Regions from separate parts of the Aurantimonas sp. C2-5-R2 genome, predicted to be linked through region 2. Evidence: riboswitches for the same ligand, from Rfam matches in the RefSeq annotation. Region 2 holds a riboswitch; the other holds the start of a gene.
The links. A riboswitch is a leader RNA that binds a small molecule or an ion and turns the genes downstream of it on or off. The one in region 2 is predicted to bind thiamine pyrophosphate.

Region 1: it holds a riboswitch for thiamine pyrophosphate, as region 2 does, so the genes downstream of both, VQ044_RS23385 (YkoF family thiamine/hydroxymethylpyrimidine-binding protein) here and thiB (thiamine ABC transporter substrate binding subunit) in region 2, are expected to answer to the same signal.

What each region holds. Positions count from the first base shown of each region.
Region 1 covers NZ_JAZHLJ010000129.1:485-5,890, forward strand. The annotation lists partial or broken gene VQ044_RS23370 (IS5/IS1182 family transposase) at 160-294, opposite strand; gene VQ044_RS23375 (hypothetical protein) at 506-730, shown strand; gene VQ044_RS23380 (hypothetical protein) at 754-1,047, opposite strand; TPP riboswitch at 1,072-1,183, shown strand; gene VQ044_RS23385 (YkoF family thiamine/hydroxymethylpyrimidine-binding protein) at 1,175-1,783, shown strand; gene VQ044_RS23390 (ECF transporter S component) at 1,807-2,385, shown strand; gene VQ044_RS23395 (ATP-binding cassette domain-containing protein) at 2,360-4,804, shown strand; gene VQ044_RS23400 (hypothetical protein) at 4,968-5,180, opposite strand; partial or broken gene tnpB (IS66 family insertion sequence element accessory protein TnpB) at 5,314-5,406, opposite strand, start outside.
Region 2 covers NZ_JAZHLJ010000076.1:808-13,618, forward strand. The annotation lists gene yihA (ribosome biogenesis GTP-binding protein YihA/YsxC) at 1-335, opposite strand, end outside; gene VQ044_RS20425 (CatB-related O-acetyltransferase) at 338-976, opposite strand; gene yidC (membrane protein insertase YidC) at 1,011-2,825, opposite strand; gene rnpA (ribonuclease P protein component) at 2,825-3,214, opposite strand; gene rpmH (50S ribosomal protein L34) at 3,243-3,377, opposite strand; gene VQ044_RS20445 (M48 family metalloprotease) at 3,611-5,134, opposite strand; gene thiQ (thiamine ABC transporter ATP-binding protein) at 5,329-6,066, opposite strand; gene thiP (thiamine/thiamine pyrophosphate ABC transporter permease) at 6,063-7,688, opposite strand; gene thiB (thiamine ABC transporter substrate binding subunit) at 7,744-8,766, opposite strand; TPP riboswitch at 8,815-8,913, opposite strand; gene VQ044_RS20465 (thiamine diphosphokinase) at 9,036-9,674, shown strand; gene VQ044_RS20470 (HlyD family type I secretion periplasmic adaptor subunit) at 9,691-11,010, opposite strand; gene VQ044_RS20475 (type I secretion system permease/ATPase) at 11,055-12,811, opposite strand, start outside.

The DNA.
Region 1 (5,406 bases), on a different contig from region 2:
ATAAGTCCTCCATGCAGTGCTGTTCTCTTCTTAGCGGGAATATAAAGTCGCGCCGCACAATAGCAATCATTTGAAAGGGGCGCCTACGGTGCGTGCGGTTTCGGGGCTGGAGGTGATCACGCGCGGCTCAGTGTCTGAATCAAAACGACTGGTGCAATTTCAAGGTCTTGCGAGCCGTCGGGTGAGTGTGCGGATGTTTGCGATGAAGACCCAGGCCTGGGCGGAAGCGATGGCGCGTTCGAAGTCCTTTGCCAGTCTTCGGCATCGTCCCAGCCATGCGAAGGATCGCTCGACATGCGCTGATCGCGACCACCCCCCTGGGTGGGCGTCATCGGAGCTGACGGGCGGGGTGCGATGCGGTCAGATAGCCATCGATTACGACGACATCTGATGCGCAAGGCTCACATCAACATCGTGATTGGATGATGTGGATCAAATCGGGATTTTCAGCGCCGGGCTATCCTATTGCTCGTGATCACCGGCAAGCCTGGGGAGAATAGGAAAAGTGAGTATCCAGACGCGTATTGCTTTGCTGATTTACGGCATGGTCAACGCCGTTTTATTTGGGGTCGGCGCGATCACCGTGCTTTCGTTTCCCGCCCTGCAGGAACAATGGAAATATCTGATTCCGCTGGTCGTCGCTTTGAGCTTGGTACTCGCCGCACCGATCGCCTGGATTATCGCGCCGCGGCTTCGAGCGAGATATTGGCGGAACAACGACCGCCGGTAACGAAAGTGCCTCGGATGCTGTTTTCAGCCGGATACCGCTGTCGAGAGCAGGGCTTGGTGTTGCTCTCTTTCCTCACGCCCGAGCCCATGGCTGCGGAACACATCAATTAAAACGGAATCCACGATCGTCGAAATCCTTTCACCGGCAACCCCGTAAAGCGTCAAAAGCTGGGACAGTTGCACGGCTTTGCGGTTCGATGAAGGATTGCGGCGGTAGGGCCCCGCATTCGACAATTCGCGGATCGAACACCGAGTTATTTCTTCCCGGACAGCCTCGTTTCCGCAGAGGTGGCGCGCGCCGAGGCGGAAAGATTGCATCGAAGATATCGAAGCTGTAACAGTCACCCGTGACAGGGGTGCTCCGCGACGCTGGGGCTGAGAGGAAGGCGGCAGGCCTTCGAACCCTCAAGCTGATCTGGGTAATGCCAGCGGAGCGAGGCGAGCGATGTTTTCCGGCGCACAGATTTCCCTTTATCCGATGACGGACGGATTTGTCTCCGTCATTCTCGGCTCCTTGAGCGCGCTCGATCCCTATCGCGAGCGCTTCCGCATCGAGACGGACGACATTTCGACGCTGATCGTCGGCCCGCCCGAAGAGCTGTTCGCCGCCATGCGCGACCTCTTCGTCGCCGCCGCGAAGACCGGAACCCACACCGTCCTGTCCGCGACCGTCTCGCGCGGCTGCCCCGGCGAGCCGGACGATGGGCTCTGCACGCCGACCGCCGATCTCCAGCCGCACGGCGATCTGGAAGAGCGCGTCCGCGGCGCCGTCTCGGCCGTCGCCGCGGCCGCCCCGACAACCCAAGCCGTTTCGGCGCAGTTCTCCTACTATCCGCTCGGCGCCGCCTACCACATGGACGAGATCTACGCCTGTATCGATTTCCTGAAGACGTCCGGGGTCTTCGACCGCTCGAAGAACTTTTGCACCAAACTTTCGGGCGATGCCGGGCCGGTCTTCGCGGCGCTGTCAGAAGCGTTCCTGCGCTTCGCGCCGGCCGAGGCCCACGTCGCCCTCGACGTGACCGTCTCGGCCAACAGCCCTTCCAACGCCTGACCTTCAACCACAGGAGCTTTGCCATGCCATCCGCTTGGACCCTGCGCGAAACGCTGATCGTCGCCGTGCTCGGCGCCGTCTTCGCGGTGCTTTATCTCGGCTGGGTGCAGTTGTGGCTCATCGCACAGGCCGTGTTCGGCGCGATCTCCATGGATGTCTTCATGGGGTTTTGGTTCATCGCCTCGATAGTGGCGGCCGCAATCATCCGCAAGCCGGGCGTGGCCTTCGGCGCGGAAGTGCTGGCGGCCGCGGTGCAGGTCCTGCTCGGCAGCCCGGCCGGCCTGCTCCTGATCGTGACCGGGATGGTGCAGGGCGCCGGTGCCGAACTCGTCTTCGCGCTGACCCGCTGGCGCAACTATTCTCTGCCCGTCCTGATGGCGGCCGGCATCGGCGCGGCGGTGTTCAGCTTCGTCTACACTTGGATTCGCTTCGACTACGCGGCTCTCGCCCCCGGCCTCATCGTCGTCATGTTCGTCATTCGGTGCCTCTCCGGGGCGCTGCTCGGCGGGCTTCTCGGCTATTATGTCGTGGAGGCGCTCTACAGGACCGGCGTGCTGCACGGTCTGAAGATCGACGATGAACGGCGGGCAGCGCTTGCCTAACGAGGTATCGCTGCCGCCGGCGGCAGCGTGGCGGCGCACGGCGATCACCTTCCCCTACGCGCCGGCACCCGCCGTCGGACCGGTCGATTTCGCCGTCTCGCGTGGCGAGCGCGTTCTCCTTTTGGGGCCCTCGGGGTCCGGCAAGTCGTCGCTGCTTCTCGCTCTGACCGGGCTTATCCCAACGAGCGTGCCGGCCAGGATCGACGGCAAGACCGCGATCTTCGGCGAAAACACCGAGCGCCGCTTGCCGGCGGCCTGGTCGAAATGCGTAGCGCAGTACTTCCAGGACGCCGATCAAGTCTTATGCGGCATGAGCGTCAAGGACGAGATCGCTTTCGCGCTCGAAAATCAGGCCGTGCCACCGTCCCAGATCGAGCGACGCGTCTTGGCGCTGATGACCCGGCTCGGTTTGCCGTGGGAGTGGCGCGACCGACGCTCGCTGGCGATGTCGGGGGGCGAGCGCCAGCTCGTCGCGCTCGCCGCAATCCTCGCCCAGGACGCACCGATCCTCTTGGCCGACGAGCCGACGGCCCATCTGTCACGCGAGGCCGCGGATCGGTTGCGCGCCCTTCTCGCCGAGACCGGCCGCACCTGCCTCATCGTCGACCACCGGCTGGACGGGCTGATCGAGACGATCGACCGCGTCGTGGTCCTCGACCGGCGCGGCCATGTCATGGCCGCCGCAAGTCCACGTCAGCTCTTCCGCAACCATCATTCCGCCCTCGTCGCCGAGGGCGTCTGGCGGCCGGCGGCGAGCGATCTCGACGCTCATTTGATCGCCGAGGACGTCGTGCTGGCGAAACCGCCCTTGACCGTGACGGAAGCGCTCGCGCAACTGCCGCGCGATGGTCCGGGCGCGCCCGGACACGATCGGGCTCGCGCGGCCGTCTCCACCTTCGTTGCCGACCGTCTGCCGGACGGGAACCGCGTCAACCCGTCCGGGCCACCGGTCGCGAGCCTCGAGAATGCCGATTGCGCGCCCTTCCTCGGCCCCGTTGTCCTGAAGGACGTCGATCTGTCCGTCCGCGCCGGGGAAATCGTCGGGCTCCTGGGCAGAAACGGTGCCGGCAAGTCGACGCTCGGCGCCAGCCTTGCCGGACTTTTACGCCTCAAGCGCGGCCGCCGGCACGGCGCGCCCGGCGCGATCGCGCTGCAATCTCCCGAAGACCAATTCGCCACCGGCTCGGTCCGCGACGAGATCGCCGCGATGCTGCCGCGGCGCCTTGCCGGCGGCGAGCGGTCGGAGCGCGTCGCCGCGGCGCTTCGCGATTATGGATTGACCGCGCTGCAAACGCGCCATCCATTCACGCTGTCGGAAGGAGAAAAGCGCCGGCTGTCGCTGGCGGCGATCGACGCCGCCGACCGCTGGCGACTGATCGTCCTCGACGAGCCGACGGCGGGGCTGGACGCGACCGGCGCCGCGGAGCTTGCCCGGCGCATCGAGGCTCTGCGGAACAAAGGGCGGGCGCTTGTCGTCATCACCCATGATTTGGACTTCGCGCTGCGGGTCGCCGACCGCGCGGTCATTCTGGGCGGAGGCGGCGTGGTCGCGCGGGGGTACGGCGAAAGACCTTCTCCTCGACACACGGCTCTTGGCCGAACACGGCCTCGCGGAGCCGGCGGCGGCGCCGGCCCTGCGCTGGCTGGAAGACCGACCGTCATGTTGAGACGCCTCAATCCACTAACCATGCTCGGCGTCTGCCTCGTCTGGATCGTCGCGACGACGCTCGTCTTCGAGATCGGCTTCCAACTCTTCGCTATCGTGCTGTTTGCTGGGATGCTTCTCATCGTCAACCGGACCTCGCCGCTGCTGCTTATGGTCTTGATGGTCCCGTTTGCCCTGTTCGGCTTCGGCTTCTTCACCACCAATGTCCTCTTTCGACAGGACAACACCGAGGCGCTGGCCGTTTTCTCCCACGATCTCGCGGCATCGGACGCCATCCTGGCGGGCTTCGTCCTCTTCCTGCGGGCGATCGCGGGTGGCATGATTTCGGTCTTCTTCGCGTTGACGATCGATCCGGGCGGCTTCGTGCGCGCGTCGGCCGCCTATCTCGGGCTGCCGCCGAGGATTGCGTACGCGCTGTTTGCGGCGATGCAGATCGTGCCGGACCTTGCTTTGAAAGCGCGACAGGTCCGCCTCGCCAACGCCATGCGGAAGGGGCAAGAGCTCAAACGTCTCGCTTCGCCGGCTGAAATCGCCCATCTGATCATTCCGTTGATTGCCTACGCCATTCGCCGCGCCGGGCGCACCGCCATCGCCATGGAAGCGCGCGGCTTTTCGCCCGACCGGTCAAGAACGATGATCGACGTGCCGGGTTTTTCCGCCGGGGATGCCGTGTTTGCGCTCGCCCTCGCGGCAACGCTCGTCTTGGCGGTGGACATGTCCGCTGACGGAGCGCTCTCGGCAATATGGCTTTGAGCGGATGAAGACTTCCGTCATTTGTATCGAATCAACGTCATAGAATCGGCGGGATCGGCCAAATCCAAACGGATAGTCCGTATCGTCCGATTGAATCGCACCTGAACCCGCTCGCAGACACCCATCAGCGGCTATCACCGAGCTCAGCATGAATGAGCATGGCTTACGACCCGTAATAGAAGTAAATCGCCACGCAGGTCGCGAAGCCGACGATGAAGTTCATTGGCGCACCGATCTTGACGAAGTCCATAAAGCGGTAGTTGCCGGCGGCATAGACCAGCGTGTTGGTCTGGTAGCCGATCGGTGTGGCGAAGCATGCGGAGGCGCCGAACATCACCGCGACGACGGCAGCCCTGGGATCGAGCCCGAGCGCCAAGAAAAGGCTGATCGCGATGGGCGTTACGACGATCGCGGCAGCATTGTTGGTGATGATCTCGGTAATCCGCGGCAGCGCAGGACGACGATCATGGTGCGTGCGTCGCGCGGATTTTTCGATGCCGTGGTCTGGCGTCCCAGACCAGAATCTTCAATCTGTCCGATCGCTTCGCCCGAAAGACGAAGATATCGCCACAATAGGGATCTTCCAGAAGCGCTTGCGCAAC
Region 2 (12,811 bases):
GGCGCCTTGGCGTAGCCATAGCCGGGCATGTCGACCAGGGCGATCGGCGGCAGCTCCGTCGTCTCCCCGCCATAGCCGTCCGGCACGAAGAAATTCAACTCCTGCGTGCGTCCGGGCGTGTTCGAGGTTCTGGCCAAGCCCTTGCGGCCGAGCAGCGCGTTGATCAGCGACGACTTGCCGACGTTGGAGCGGCCGGCGAAGGCGATCTCGGGCGGGCCTTCCGGCGGCAGGAACTTCATCGCCGGGGCGCCGCGCACGAAGATCCAGGGCCGCGCGAAGAAGCGCGGGTCCGCCGCTTCCGGAAGTGTCTCGGCCTTGTCGGTTTCGTCAGCCATGGTCATTGCGCCTTCTCAAGCTCATCGATATCGCCACCCCGGATCGCACCGAGATTGCAGGTGATCTTGTCGATCGGCCAATCCCACCAGGCAAGCCGCAGCAGCCGCGCGATAGACGGCTCGCAAAACCGCAACCGGATGACCCGAGCCGGGTTGCCACCGACGATGCCATAGGCCGGCACGTCCCCGGTCACGACCGACCGTGCGGCAACGATCGCACCATCGCCGATCGTCACACCCGGCATGATCGTCGCGCCCTCGCCGATCCAGACATCGTTGCCGATGATCGTGTCGCCCTTCATGCCGGCGAGGATGGTCGCGAAATCGAACCCCTCTTCCCAGCCATGGCCGAAGATATTGAAGGGATAGGTCGAGATACCGGTCATCGCGTGGTTCGCACCGTTCATGACGAAGGACACAGCGGCCGCGATGGCGCAGAAGCGCCCAATCACAAGGCGATCCCCGAGAAACGGATAGAGATGACCGACGCAGCGCTCGACGAAGTGTTCCGGTCCCGCCGGGTCGTCGTAATAGGTGTATGCGCCGATTTCGATCTGCGGATGGTCGACGATCGGTTTCAGGAAACCAACCCGTGGATGCCCTTCCACCGGGTGAGGATCGTCCGGATCGGGTCCATGCATCGTCGGCCCTTCGCCTCTATCCGTCGGTGTCGGCTCAGCTCTGGGACGGTTTTTCCCGTCGCCGGAACAGGCCGCGCAGATTGTCCCACAGCTCGATCTTGGTACCGTTGCGCTTCATGATCACGCTCTGCTGGATGATCGACAGGAAGTTGTTCCATGTCCAGTAGATGACGAGGCCGGCCGGGAACGAGGCCAGCATGAAGGTGAAGATCACTGGCATCCAGGTGAAGATCATCTGCTGGGTGGGGTCCGGCGGCGTCGGGTTGAGCCGCATCTGGATGAACATCGTGATGCCCATCAGGATCGGCCAGACGCCGACCAACAAGAAGCTCGGCAGATCGACCGGAACCAGGCCGAAGAGATTGAAGATGCTGGTTGGATCGGGCGCGGCGAGATCCTGGATCCAGCCGAAAAACGGCGCATGCCGCATTTCGATGGTCACATAGAGGACCTTGTAGAGGGCGAAAAAGACCGGAATCTGGATCAGGATCGGCCAGCAGCCGGCCGCCGGATTGATCTTCTCCTCCTTGTAGATCCGCATCATCTCCTGCTGCTGCTTCTGCTTGTCGTCCTTGAAGCGTTCGCGCAGCTCGGTGATCTTGGGTTGCATGTTCTTCATGCGCGCCATGGATTTGTACGACTTGTTGGCGAGCGGGAAGAAGATCAGCTTGAGGACGACGGTAACCGCCAGGATGGCCAGGCCGAAATTGCCGATGAAGCGATAGAACCAGTCCAGCGCGTGGAACATCGGACGGGTGATGAAATAGAACCAGCCCCAGTCGATCAACTGGCCGAACTGGCGGATGTCGAGCGTGTCCTCGTAGCTGTCGATGACGTCGACGACCTTCGCGCCGGCGAAGGTGCGGTTGGTCGCGGTAGCGGTAGCGCCCGGAGCCAGTGTCATCGGATCGGCAACATATTCGGTCTGGTAGCGCGGCCGGTTGCCGGTCAGATAGAGGAAGCGCGACTGGAAGGGCTGCCCGGCCTGCGGGATCAGCGTCGTCGCCCAGTATTTATCGGTAATGCCGAGCCAGCCGCTGGCGACCTTCGGCGGCACGTAGCGCAGGTCGTCCTCGATCGCGGAATATTTGACTTCGGAGAGCCCGTCCTCGCCAAACACCCCGAGCAGCCCCTCGAACAGGACGTAGACGGAGGCCACCTCCGGCTTGGAGTAGCGGGTGACACGCCCGTAGGACGACAGGGTAACTGGCTGCGCGCCGTCGTTGCGCACCGTGTCTTCGACGGTGAACATGAAATTTTCATCGACGGAAATCTGCCGCGAGAAGGTCACGCCCGCGCCGTTCGTCGTGGTCAGCGTCACCGGCGTTTCCGGCGTCAGGGTCTGGTTGCCCTCGGCCTGCCAATTCGTCGTTGGACCGGGCAGATCGCCGGCATTCTGCCCGATATAGCCAAATTCGGCGAAATAGCCGGTCGGCAGGTTCTCGGGCGACAGCAGCACGATCGTCGGCGAGGTATCCTTGACGGTCTCATGGTAATTCTTGAGCCGCAGGTCGTCGAGGCGGGCGCCGGTCAGGTTGATCGAGCCCGACAGCGCCGGCGTGTCGATCGGGATGCGCGCACCGGAGGCGACGGCTTCTTCGCGGGTCGCCGGAACCGCCGCAACGGAACCCTCACTCGGCACGACGCTCTCGCGCCCCGCCGGCGCGACGACATTCTCCTGGGGGGTACCCGCCGGCGTCTGCGGGGTCTGCAACGAACCGTCGTTCTGAACCGTTTCTGTCGCTTGCCTCTGCGCGTCCATACGCGGGCTGACCACCAGAAACTGCCAGCCGACGAGAACCGCGATGGACAGCGCCATGGCGATCAGAAAGTTGCGGTTGTTTTCCATCAATCAGACCCCGATGGACGCCCTGGCGGACGCCGCTTCACTATGGTCGGATCGCGATCCGGCCGCTTCGCACGCGCAAACCGTCGGGACAGTTCGTCCTTCAGGGTGGCGAAGGGCATGGCCAGCACCTCGCGCCGCGCGACGATCACATAATCGATGCCGGGCGCCATGTCAGCCTCGGCGTCAAGGCGGATCGCCTCGCGCAGCCGGCGGCGGATTCGATTGCGCACGACGGCGTTGCCGACCTTCTTGGTCACTGTCAGACCGACGCGGGGAGCCTCGCCATCGCCCCGATCAAGGGCTTCGACAAAGAAAAACGGGCCGTTCAAGCGACGGCCCTTGCGCGCGGCCAGAAATTCCGCGCGATTTCTCATCTTGCCGACGGCCATCGGAGATCGTCCGGCGGCCGCGACGCAACTAGGCCGAGAGCCGCTTGCGGCCCTTGGCGCGACGCGCCGCGATGACCTTCTGGCCACCATTGGTCGCCATGCGCGAGCGGAAGCCATGACGGCGTTTACGGACGAGCCGGGACGGCTGATAGGTACGTTTCATCGTATCAATCCCGCGCTCGGATGCGCGGACCCTTCATGTGTTCCGAAATCTGGGTACGGAGCAGGAGGAAAGCGCGCAACAACCCGTCGCGCGGAACGCTGCCCACTCGTGTGGGCGCTTATAGGAAGGGTGGGGGGCAAAAGTCAATCGGCCGATGGCGCCTTCAAAGTGCGTTCGCGCAACATGGCCGACGCGACGCCAAGGGCTTCATGGCTACGCCGTCGCCTCCGACACTATTCCGTGACGATCTTGTAGCGCCCTCCCGCGCGGACCTCTTCCCGGCCCTCAAGGCCGTTCAAAAGACGGAACATCTGCGATTTGCGGTCGACGCCGACCATGCGAGTCGCCAACCTTTCGGCCGTGTCTCCCGCCGCAGCCGTCACGATCCGGATTCGCAGGGGCTTGAGCGCGGCCTTTTCCGAGGCGCTGAGCAGACGAAAGGAACTGGCGACACGATCGGCGACGGTGCCGACGGAAGCCGCGGACGCGGCCTGGACGGCCGTCAGGAACCGATAGACCTGGCCGCCCACGCGGATGATCGTCACCTCGAAGGCGTACTCGCCCCCGCGCGCCCGCGCCGAAACCGCGTCCAAGTTGCCGATCCGCCGTTTGCGGATGGTCGATGGATCAAGTCCGCCGATCCAGCCGCTGTTGACGTAATCAACGAGGCTGGTGGTTGCCGGCAGGGCCACACCATCGAACCGAATCGCGGTGTCGCCCGGCCCCGTCGCCATAACGGCTTCGGCGGTATTGTCGATAAGAAAGCCATCGGGAACCTCGAAGGTGATGCCGAGGCCGGGATGATAGAAACGCCGCTCGCGCACGTAACCTTCGGCGGCGGAGTCCCCGAACAGCATCCCGTCGATGCCCGACAGATACCGGTCGCGGTCGGTCGCGCCGGTACCGGACGGGCCATATTGGCGCGCGTGACGCGCGGCGAGGTCGATGCGTTGCGGTGCCGACGGATGCGAGGCGAGAAAATCGAGATTGGGATCGTTTGCCTGAAAGGCATTCCGGATCTTGGAATAGGAATCCATCGCACCCAGGAAGCGCGAAGCCGCAAACGGGTCGTACCCGGCGCGGGCGACGTGGCGGATCCCGAGCACATCGGCCTGCAATTCCTGCTTGCGAGAGAACTGAGCGAGATTCAGCCGATTGCGGGCGAGTGCGATCTCCCCGGCCGGCTCGCTGGCCAGAACTTCGTTCACGACGCGGCTGGCGATCTCGGCTGCCTGCTCGCGCTGCTGGCGCTCGATGCCGTGATTGGCGGTGACATGACCCATCTCGTGACCGATCACTGCCGCGACCTCGGCGGAATCGTTGGCCAGCGCCAGCAGACCGCGGGTCACATAGACGTAGCCGCCCGGCAGCGCGAAGGCGTTGACGTTCGGAGAATTCAGAACGGTGATTCGATAGGCGCGGTTCGGATCCTCCGTGACCGCCTGAAGCTTGCCGACGACCGTCGCCAGCGTCCGTTCGAGTTTCGGGTCGGAATAGGCGCCACCATACGCCGCCAGAATCTTCGGATGCTGCGCCCGTCCGATGACCGACTGCGGGTCGCCCTGCTGGATGTTTTCGAAGGTGATCGGCTGGCGCGTCGCCACATAGCCGGACTTGGCGTCACGACCGACATCACCGGCCAGACCGTCCAGGCTCGCCTCCAACGACGTACACGCACCAACCGCCAAAAGCGCGGCCAGCGCCGCGCCGCGAAGCGCCGCGCGTGTCACACGCCTTGCGGACCAGACCCCGGACATCATTTCCATCGGTGCGATCACCGCCCCCGCCAATATGCCGCAGAAATTCAGCTCTGCCCTGTTCGCACAAGACCCTTAGCCGAAACGCCACGCTCCGCGGAAGGATCGATCCGCAACACGACGTCGCAAATCCGCGGCGCGCCCCCTCATCATGGATGCCTTCCCGGCTAACAAGCAAATTCGCCGGAAATGCGTCATGAATCAGAAACCTTTGTGCCGAGATAGCGAGCGACACGCGGATCGGTCCGGCCCGACAGGATCGCGCGCGTCGGCCCCACCGCGAGCACCACGCCTCGATCGAGGAATGCGACGCGATCGGCGTGGTCGGCCGCGTCGTCCGGATGATGGGTCACCATCACCACGGTCATCGGACGCAGCGCGCGTTCCGCGCGAAGCGTCTTCAGCATCCCCAGCATTTCCTTGCGCAACGCCGGCCCCAGCGCCGCAAAGGGCTCGTCGAGCAGCAGCAGCGGACGATCGCGGAGGAAAGCGCGAGCGAGCGCGACGCGCTGGCGTTCGCCGCCGGACATCGTGGCGGGACGACGGGCCTCGAAACCCGCAAGGCCGACGGCCTCCAGCGCCTCCAAGACGCGGCGCCGGTCGTCGCCGGACAGGCGAAGATTCGGGGCGATGCCGAGCGCGACGTTGCGAAAAACATCGAGATGGGGAAACAAATTGTTTTCCTGGAAAACGATGCTGAGCGGCCGCTCGGCGGGGGCGACCCCGCTCATGTCGGCGCCAGCGATGACGACCCGTCCCGAATCGGGCGTCGCGAAACCGGCCGCCAGATCGAGCAGCGTCGACTTTCCCGCGCCGCTCGGCCCGATCACCGCCAGCCATTCGCCCTCGATCACCTTGAGATCGAACCGCATGTCGCTGCCCTCATAGGCCAGGCGAACGTCTTCGAAGGATAAGGCCAGCACCTCGCTCATCGCTTTTCTCCCGCGCCTGCCAGCCCGCGCTCGGCCAGCACCATCAGGCCGAGGCACAAAATACCGAGAATCAGCGCCAGACCGGCCGCGTCGCTGGTGCGATAGCTCCCCATGCGCTGCAACAGCAGATAGGGCAGCGTGACGAGGTCCTGGTTGCCGAACAGGGCGATCGCGCCGAGATCGCCGAGCGAAATCGCCAGCGCGAAGGCGAAGGCGAGGCCGAGCGCGGGGCGCATGGCCGGCCAGTCGACGAAGCGCAGCCGCGACAGGCCGGCGAGCCCCAGACTGGCCGCCAGTCGCCCGGTCGCCTGATTGGCAGCGGCCAGCGCCGGCCCGACGATCCGCACGATGAACGGCACGGCCATGGCGGCGTTGGTGGCGACGACGACATAAGGCGCGGCGGCGAAGACGTCGGTGACCTGACGCAACGCCAGAAACCAGCCGGCTCCGACGACGATCGGCGGCACCACGAGAACGAGGCTGGCGGCCGTCTCCAGCCCCTTGCGCGCCGTGTCTCGCCCACGACGAGCCCCGGACGGCGCGCCGCGCAAGGCTTCGAGGGCGAGGATCACCAGGACCGAGACGAGAAGCGCCAGCGATGCCGCGGCAAGGGCGATCGCCAGGCTGGTCAGCGCCGCGCGCCGGACCGCTGGATCGACGGCGAGCGAGACGAGGTCCGCCTGCAATCCGCGCACCAGAACCGCGACGAAGGGCGACAGGACGAAGGCTACTCCGAGCGACAGGATCGCGGCATCCATCGCCGCCCTCGCCCGGCTCGGCCGGTCGTAGCGCAGCGCCCGGCCGCCGAGGCCGAACCCGGCCGCGACATCACCGCCGAGCCGGGTCGCGAACCACAGGATGATGGCGGTCAGAGCGATTTGCAGGAGCGACAGCGCGATCGCCCGACCGGGGTCGAACTCATAGCGAAGCGCCTGATAGATCGCGACTTCCAGCGTCGTCGCGCGGGGTCCGCCGCCGAGGACGAGGACGAGCGTGAAACTCGTCACGCAGAGCATGAAGACGAGGCTCGCCGCCGCCGGAAGGCTGGCGCGGATCGCCGGCCATTCGAGCAGCCGGAAGGTGGCGAGCGGCGTGAGAGACAATTGCCCGGCGAGCTTCCAGCTTTCGGCCGGCACACGATCCAGCGCCGCCACCATCAGCCGGGCGGCCAGCGGCAGGTTGAAGAAGACATGGGCGATCAAGATGCCGGCCAGGCCATAGACGTCGAGGCGCGGCAGCCCGATCGCGGCGAAGGCGCCGGACAGCACGCCGTTGCGGCCCCAGATCGTGATGATGGCCAGCGCCCCGACGAGAACCGGCAGCGCTTGCGGCAAGAGGAACAGCCGCAGCACCGCCCGGTGTCCGGGAAAACGGGCGCGGTGGAGCGCGACGGCCAGGGGCACAGCGCCGGCAAGTGACAAGAGCGTCGACAGCGCCGCCTGCTCCAGGGTGAAGAGCACGACGCCCCGGATATAGCGGTCGGCGAAGAGCGCCGGCAGATCGGGCACGGCACCCGTCGCCGCGAGCAGGAACACGAAAGCGCCGCCGAGAAAGACGATCAGGACCGCGGCGGCGGCAAAGCCGAGGCCGATGCGAAGGGTCCGGTCGGTGGCGCCGGTCATGGCCGCGCGCGCGCGCGAGCCCCGCCGCGCCGTCCACCGCGGACGCCCAGGCGCATCAGCGGCCGATCGCCTCGAGCCATTCCTGCGTCCAGGCCTTGCGGTTCGCCGCAACCGTCTCGGGATCGATGAACAGCGGCGTCTCCACCTTGACCAACCGGTCGAACGCCTCCGGCATTTCGATGCCGTCGATCACCGGCAGCGTCCAGTTGGTGGTCGGAATGATCGACTGGATTTCGGGGGTCAGCATGAATTTTAGGAATTGGCGCGCCAGATCCGGCTGATCGGCGTTCTTGAGCAGGCCCGCGACCTCGATCTGGAGATACTGGCCTTCCGAAAAGGCCGCGGCCTGATAGCGCTCGGAGCCTTCCTCGACCATGTGATAGGCCGGCGATGTCGTATAGCTCAGCACCAGCGGCACCTCGCCATTGGTGAACAGGCCATAGGCCTCGCTCCAGCCGGGCGTGACAGTCAGAATGCGGTCGGAGAGCTTTGCCCATTTGGCTTTCGCCTCCTCGCCATAGACCGCTTTCATCCATAAAAGCAGGCCGAGGCCCGGGGTCGAGGTCCGCGCGTCCTCGATGGCGATCTTCTGCTCGGAATCGCCGGACACGAGGTCGTCGAGGCTCTTCGGCGGATTGTCGATAGCCTCGGTGTCGTAGACGACGGCGAGATAGGAATAGTCGTAGGGCACGAAGACCGGATCGGAAAAGCCCGTCGGCACCGTCAGCTTGGACAGATCGACGCCGCTGTCGGCGAACAGGCCCGTCGCCTTGGCTTCGGGAATGAGGTCGGAGGTCAGCCCGAGAGCGATGTCGGCGTCGCTCGTCTCGCCCTCCAGCTTCAGCCGGTTGAGGATCGCGACCCCATCCTCCAGGCCGACGAACTTCAGGTCGCAATCGCAGACGGCCTCGAACGCCGCCTCGATCTTAGGCCCCGGACCCCATTCGGGCGTGAAGCTTTCATAGGTATAGATGGTGAGCGTCGGCTTGGCGTCCTGCGCCACGGCGGGAGTCACGAAAGTGGACAGCGCGGCGAGGACAGCGGCGCCAGACAAAAGTTGCGAACGGATGGGAGTCATGGCGGGGCCTTTCGATGCCGCGACGTCGGAAGAGCCGCGCCGCGAGGGCCTCGCGAACGCCCGCAATCCCTCCGCCGGTACGATCCGGATCAGGTTCGACGGGTTGGCGCGACGCCTCTCAGCCCGAAGGCACCCCGTGTGAGCTGCCGAAGATTTAGCGGCAAGCTCTGCCACCGGCAAGGGCAACCGGTGCAACGGCCACTGCTTCGAACGGATGGACACGTTTTTCCCCTCCCCTTCGCCGCTTCCACGCGCTAGATCACGGCGCCATGCGCTTCACGATCCTTCTTGCCGGCCGCGTCGATCCGACACCCGCCCTTGTTAATGCAGTATCCGGCACGCGGGTGATCGCCGCCGACGACGGAATTCGCCATGCCACGGCGTTGGGGCTCACACCGGAACTGTGGGTCGGCGATTTCGATTCCAGCCCGGCGATTGCGGCCGGCGAATTCTCCGACATTCCCCGCGAGACCTTTCCGAGCGACAAGGACCAGACCGACGGCGAACTCGCCATCGACGCGGCGGTCGCTCGGGGCGCGAGCCGGCTGCTGCTTGTCGGCGCGCTCGGCGGTCCACGCAGCGACCATGCCTTCGCCCATCTCATCCTGGCGCTGCGCTTTGCCGCGCGCGGCCTCGATGTCGAGCTGTTCGACGGCCGTGAGCATGGTTGGCCGCTGTCCCCGGAGCCGCGCCGCTTCGATCTGACCCCCGGCGCGCAATTCTCGATCCTGAAATTCTCGGATCTGTCGGGACTGACAGTCGTGGGCGCGAAATGGCCGCTGGCCGATGTCGACGTGCCGTTCCATTCGATCCTGACCCAATCGAACGAGGCGCTCGGCGAGATCGTCGTCGGGTTGCAGGAGGGCTCAGCGATGCTGATCGCCCAGGCCGACCCCACGGTGCGGTGAGGCGATGCCGAGCGGTTCAATCCTCCCGGAAGGCCCTTGAGAAACTGTCGGTGATGGGCTTGGCGAGATATTCCAGGAAGGTGCGCTCGCCGGTCGCGATATAGGCCTCCACCGGCATGCCCGGATAAATCTGGTCGCGGCTGATTTCGGGTGGCAGGTCGTCGATCATGCTGAGCCGGGCGGTGTAGTAGGGTTGCCGGGTGGTCTGGTCGATCAGCCGGTCGGCGGAAAGATAGGTGACCTTCGCCTCCACGGTCGGCGTGGTGCGCGTATTGAGCGCGCTGAACCGCAGCCGGGCCCTTTGTCCGAGCGAGATGACGTCGACATCCTGCGGCGAGACCCGAGCCTCGATGAGGAGATCTTCGCCGGTCGGCAGGAGTTCGAGGAGCTGATCGCCAGGCCCCACTACGCTGCCGGAGGCATTCACGCTCATCTTGATGATGATCCCATCGCTCGGCGAACGAACGATGATGCGATCGAGCACATCCTCGGCCGACCGCAGCTGTTCTTCGGTATCGGAGACCTGCGCCCGGATTTCATTGAGCTGCGTCACCGCGGTCTCGACGCGCTGCGTTTCGAGCCGCGCCAGCTGCGCCTGCGCTTCGACGATCTGGATTTTCGCCGCCAGAATGCTGGAAACACCCTGCCCTACCTGACCGACCAGATCTGCCTCGCTGCGAAGCAGCGCGGTATATTCCGAGCGATTGGTCAGGCCCTTGTCCAGCAGCGTGCGCTTGCGCGACACTTCCTCCCGAACGACTTCGAGTTGGCGCTCGATCGCCGTCTGCTGCGCGGTCATCCCCTCGATCTGCTCGCGGAGGGCCTGGACACGCTGGCCCATGATCACCTGTTCCTGGCGGTGACGGTCCAATCGGGCGGTGAACTCGCGTTCCTGCTCGATGAGAAGATCGCCGATGCCTTCTGTCCCGGCCAACTGGCGCAACACCGGCGGAAACGACAACATCTCCAGGCCGTCGCGCTCGGAGGTCAGCCGCTCGGTCCGCGCCTCCAGGCCAACCATCTGTTTCTGCAGACGATTGCGTTGCGCTTTGGGAGCTGTCGGATCCAGGGCGAACAGCGCTTGTCCCGCCTTGATGCGCTCGCCCTCGCGCACGAGGATGCTCCGTACGATCCCACCTTCCAGATGCTGGACCCCCTGGTTCTTGCCGGCCGCCGCGACCACCCCCGGCGCGACCGCGGCGCTCGCCAGCGGCGCCAGTGCGGCCCAGGCCCCGAAGCCCAACAGGAAGATCGCCGAGAGCGCGACTCCCGTCACGGTGATCAGGCGTATTCCGGTCTTGACGTCGCTAGCCCAGCCGTCGCCGTTCTTCGTCATGGGTATCCGCTCCATTGTCGGCGACCGCGCCATCAAGCCGCCGGTCAGCTGTCAGCCGTCTCGGGGTTCCGCCCGCCGGCGACCACGGCCGGAAAACGCCCGGTGACGACCGGGAACGATGCCGGCGAGGCTTCCGCCCGATCGTTGGAAGCCGCGCGCGCGGCCTCTTGGGCCGCCTTCGCCTTCTGGACCTGGCGCGCGAACACCTCTTGTCGCGGCCCGAAATCCTGCACGGCCCCGTCGCGCAGGATCATGATCTTGTCGGCCCGTTCGGCAATCGGCCGGCGCTGTGTGACCAGGAGCACCGTCACCTTCGCCTCGCGGGCCGATGCAAGCGCCTTGTCCAGCGCCATCTCGCCTTCGGTGTCGAGATTGGCGTTGGGCTCGTCGAGAACGAGCAGCTTCGGCGATCCATAAAATGCCCGGGCCAGGCCGACGCGCTGGCGTTGTCCGCCGGATAATTGCTGTCCCGCCGGCCCGATGATCGTGTCATAGCCCTTCGGCAATCGCTGGATCAGGTCGTGAACCTCGGCTTTCCTCGCCGCATCGATGATTGCCTCATCATGCGCGTCGGGATCGAATCTGGCGATGTTTTGCGCGATCGTCCCCGGTAGGAGCTCAACGTCCTGGGCCAGATAACCGACATGGCGTCCGAGATTCTCCCTGTCCCAGTTGCGGATATCGGCCCCATCGACACGAATGGCGCCCGAACGGATATCGATGCCCCCGACGATGGCGCGCATGAGCGTCGATTTGCCGGCGCCCGAGGGACCAACCACCACGACGCAGTCGCCGGCCGGAATCTCGGCCGAGATCCGTTTGAGCAACGGGTCGGCGTTCGGTGCATTGGGCGGAAACACGACGACATTCTCGAGCGACAGGCGCCCGACGGGATCGGGCAGATCGGTCGCGGCGGGCTTGGTTCCAAGCACGGCGAGCAGCACGCTTAGCCGGCCCCAGGCCTTGCGCGCATCGACGGCGGGCTTCCACCCGGCGATGACCTGGTCGATCGGCTGGAGTCCGCGACCGGAAATCAGCGAGGAGGCGAAGATCATCCCGGCGGTCATTTCGCCAGCCAGCACCAGATAGCCGCCATAGCCGAGGATGGCGATCTGCAATCCGATGCGAAGCGTGCGGGAGACACCGGCATAGATCGCATTGATGCGGTTCAGCCGGTCCTGCGCGTCGAGCGACCGCGCTTCCTGTCCGCCCCATGCTCCCACGACATTGCCCACCATGCCCATCGCCGTGATACTTTCGGCGCCGCGGGCGAAGGACTGCGCCGCGAGCATTGCGGCCATCGCCTGCTCGCCGGCTTCGCCGACCGGGCGCTGCATCGCGTGCTGATTGGCCCAGGCGAGCAAAGCCAGGACGGTCGCGCCACCCAGCGTCAGCCAGAAAAGATGCGGGTGGATGAAATAGAGAATCCCGATGAAGAACGGAACGAAGGGCAGGTCGAAATAGGCCAGCAGGGCGCGGCCGGATATGAACCCGCGGACCGTGGCGAGATCGCGCAGCGGCTGGACGTCGCCGAGCGAGGCTCGCGGGCCGCGCATCGCGCCGATGAGCGCCCGAGCGCCGGTCCCGGCCTCCAGCCGCGCGGCGATCCGGCCGCAGATCATCGAACGGATCGCGTCGACCGCGCCGAGCAAGACCAGCGCCGCCACCGCGATGACGGAAATGAACGCCAGCGTCTCGACGGAGGCCGACGACAGCACGCGGTCATAGATCTGCAGCAGATAGATTGGCTGAATCAGAAGCAGGATGTTGATGACGAAGCTGAAGACGATCAGAGCGATGA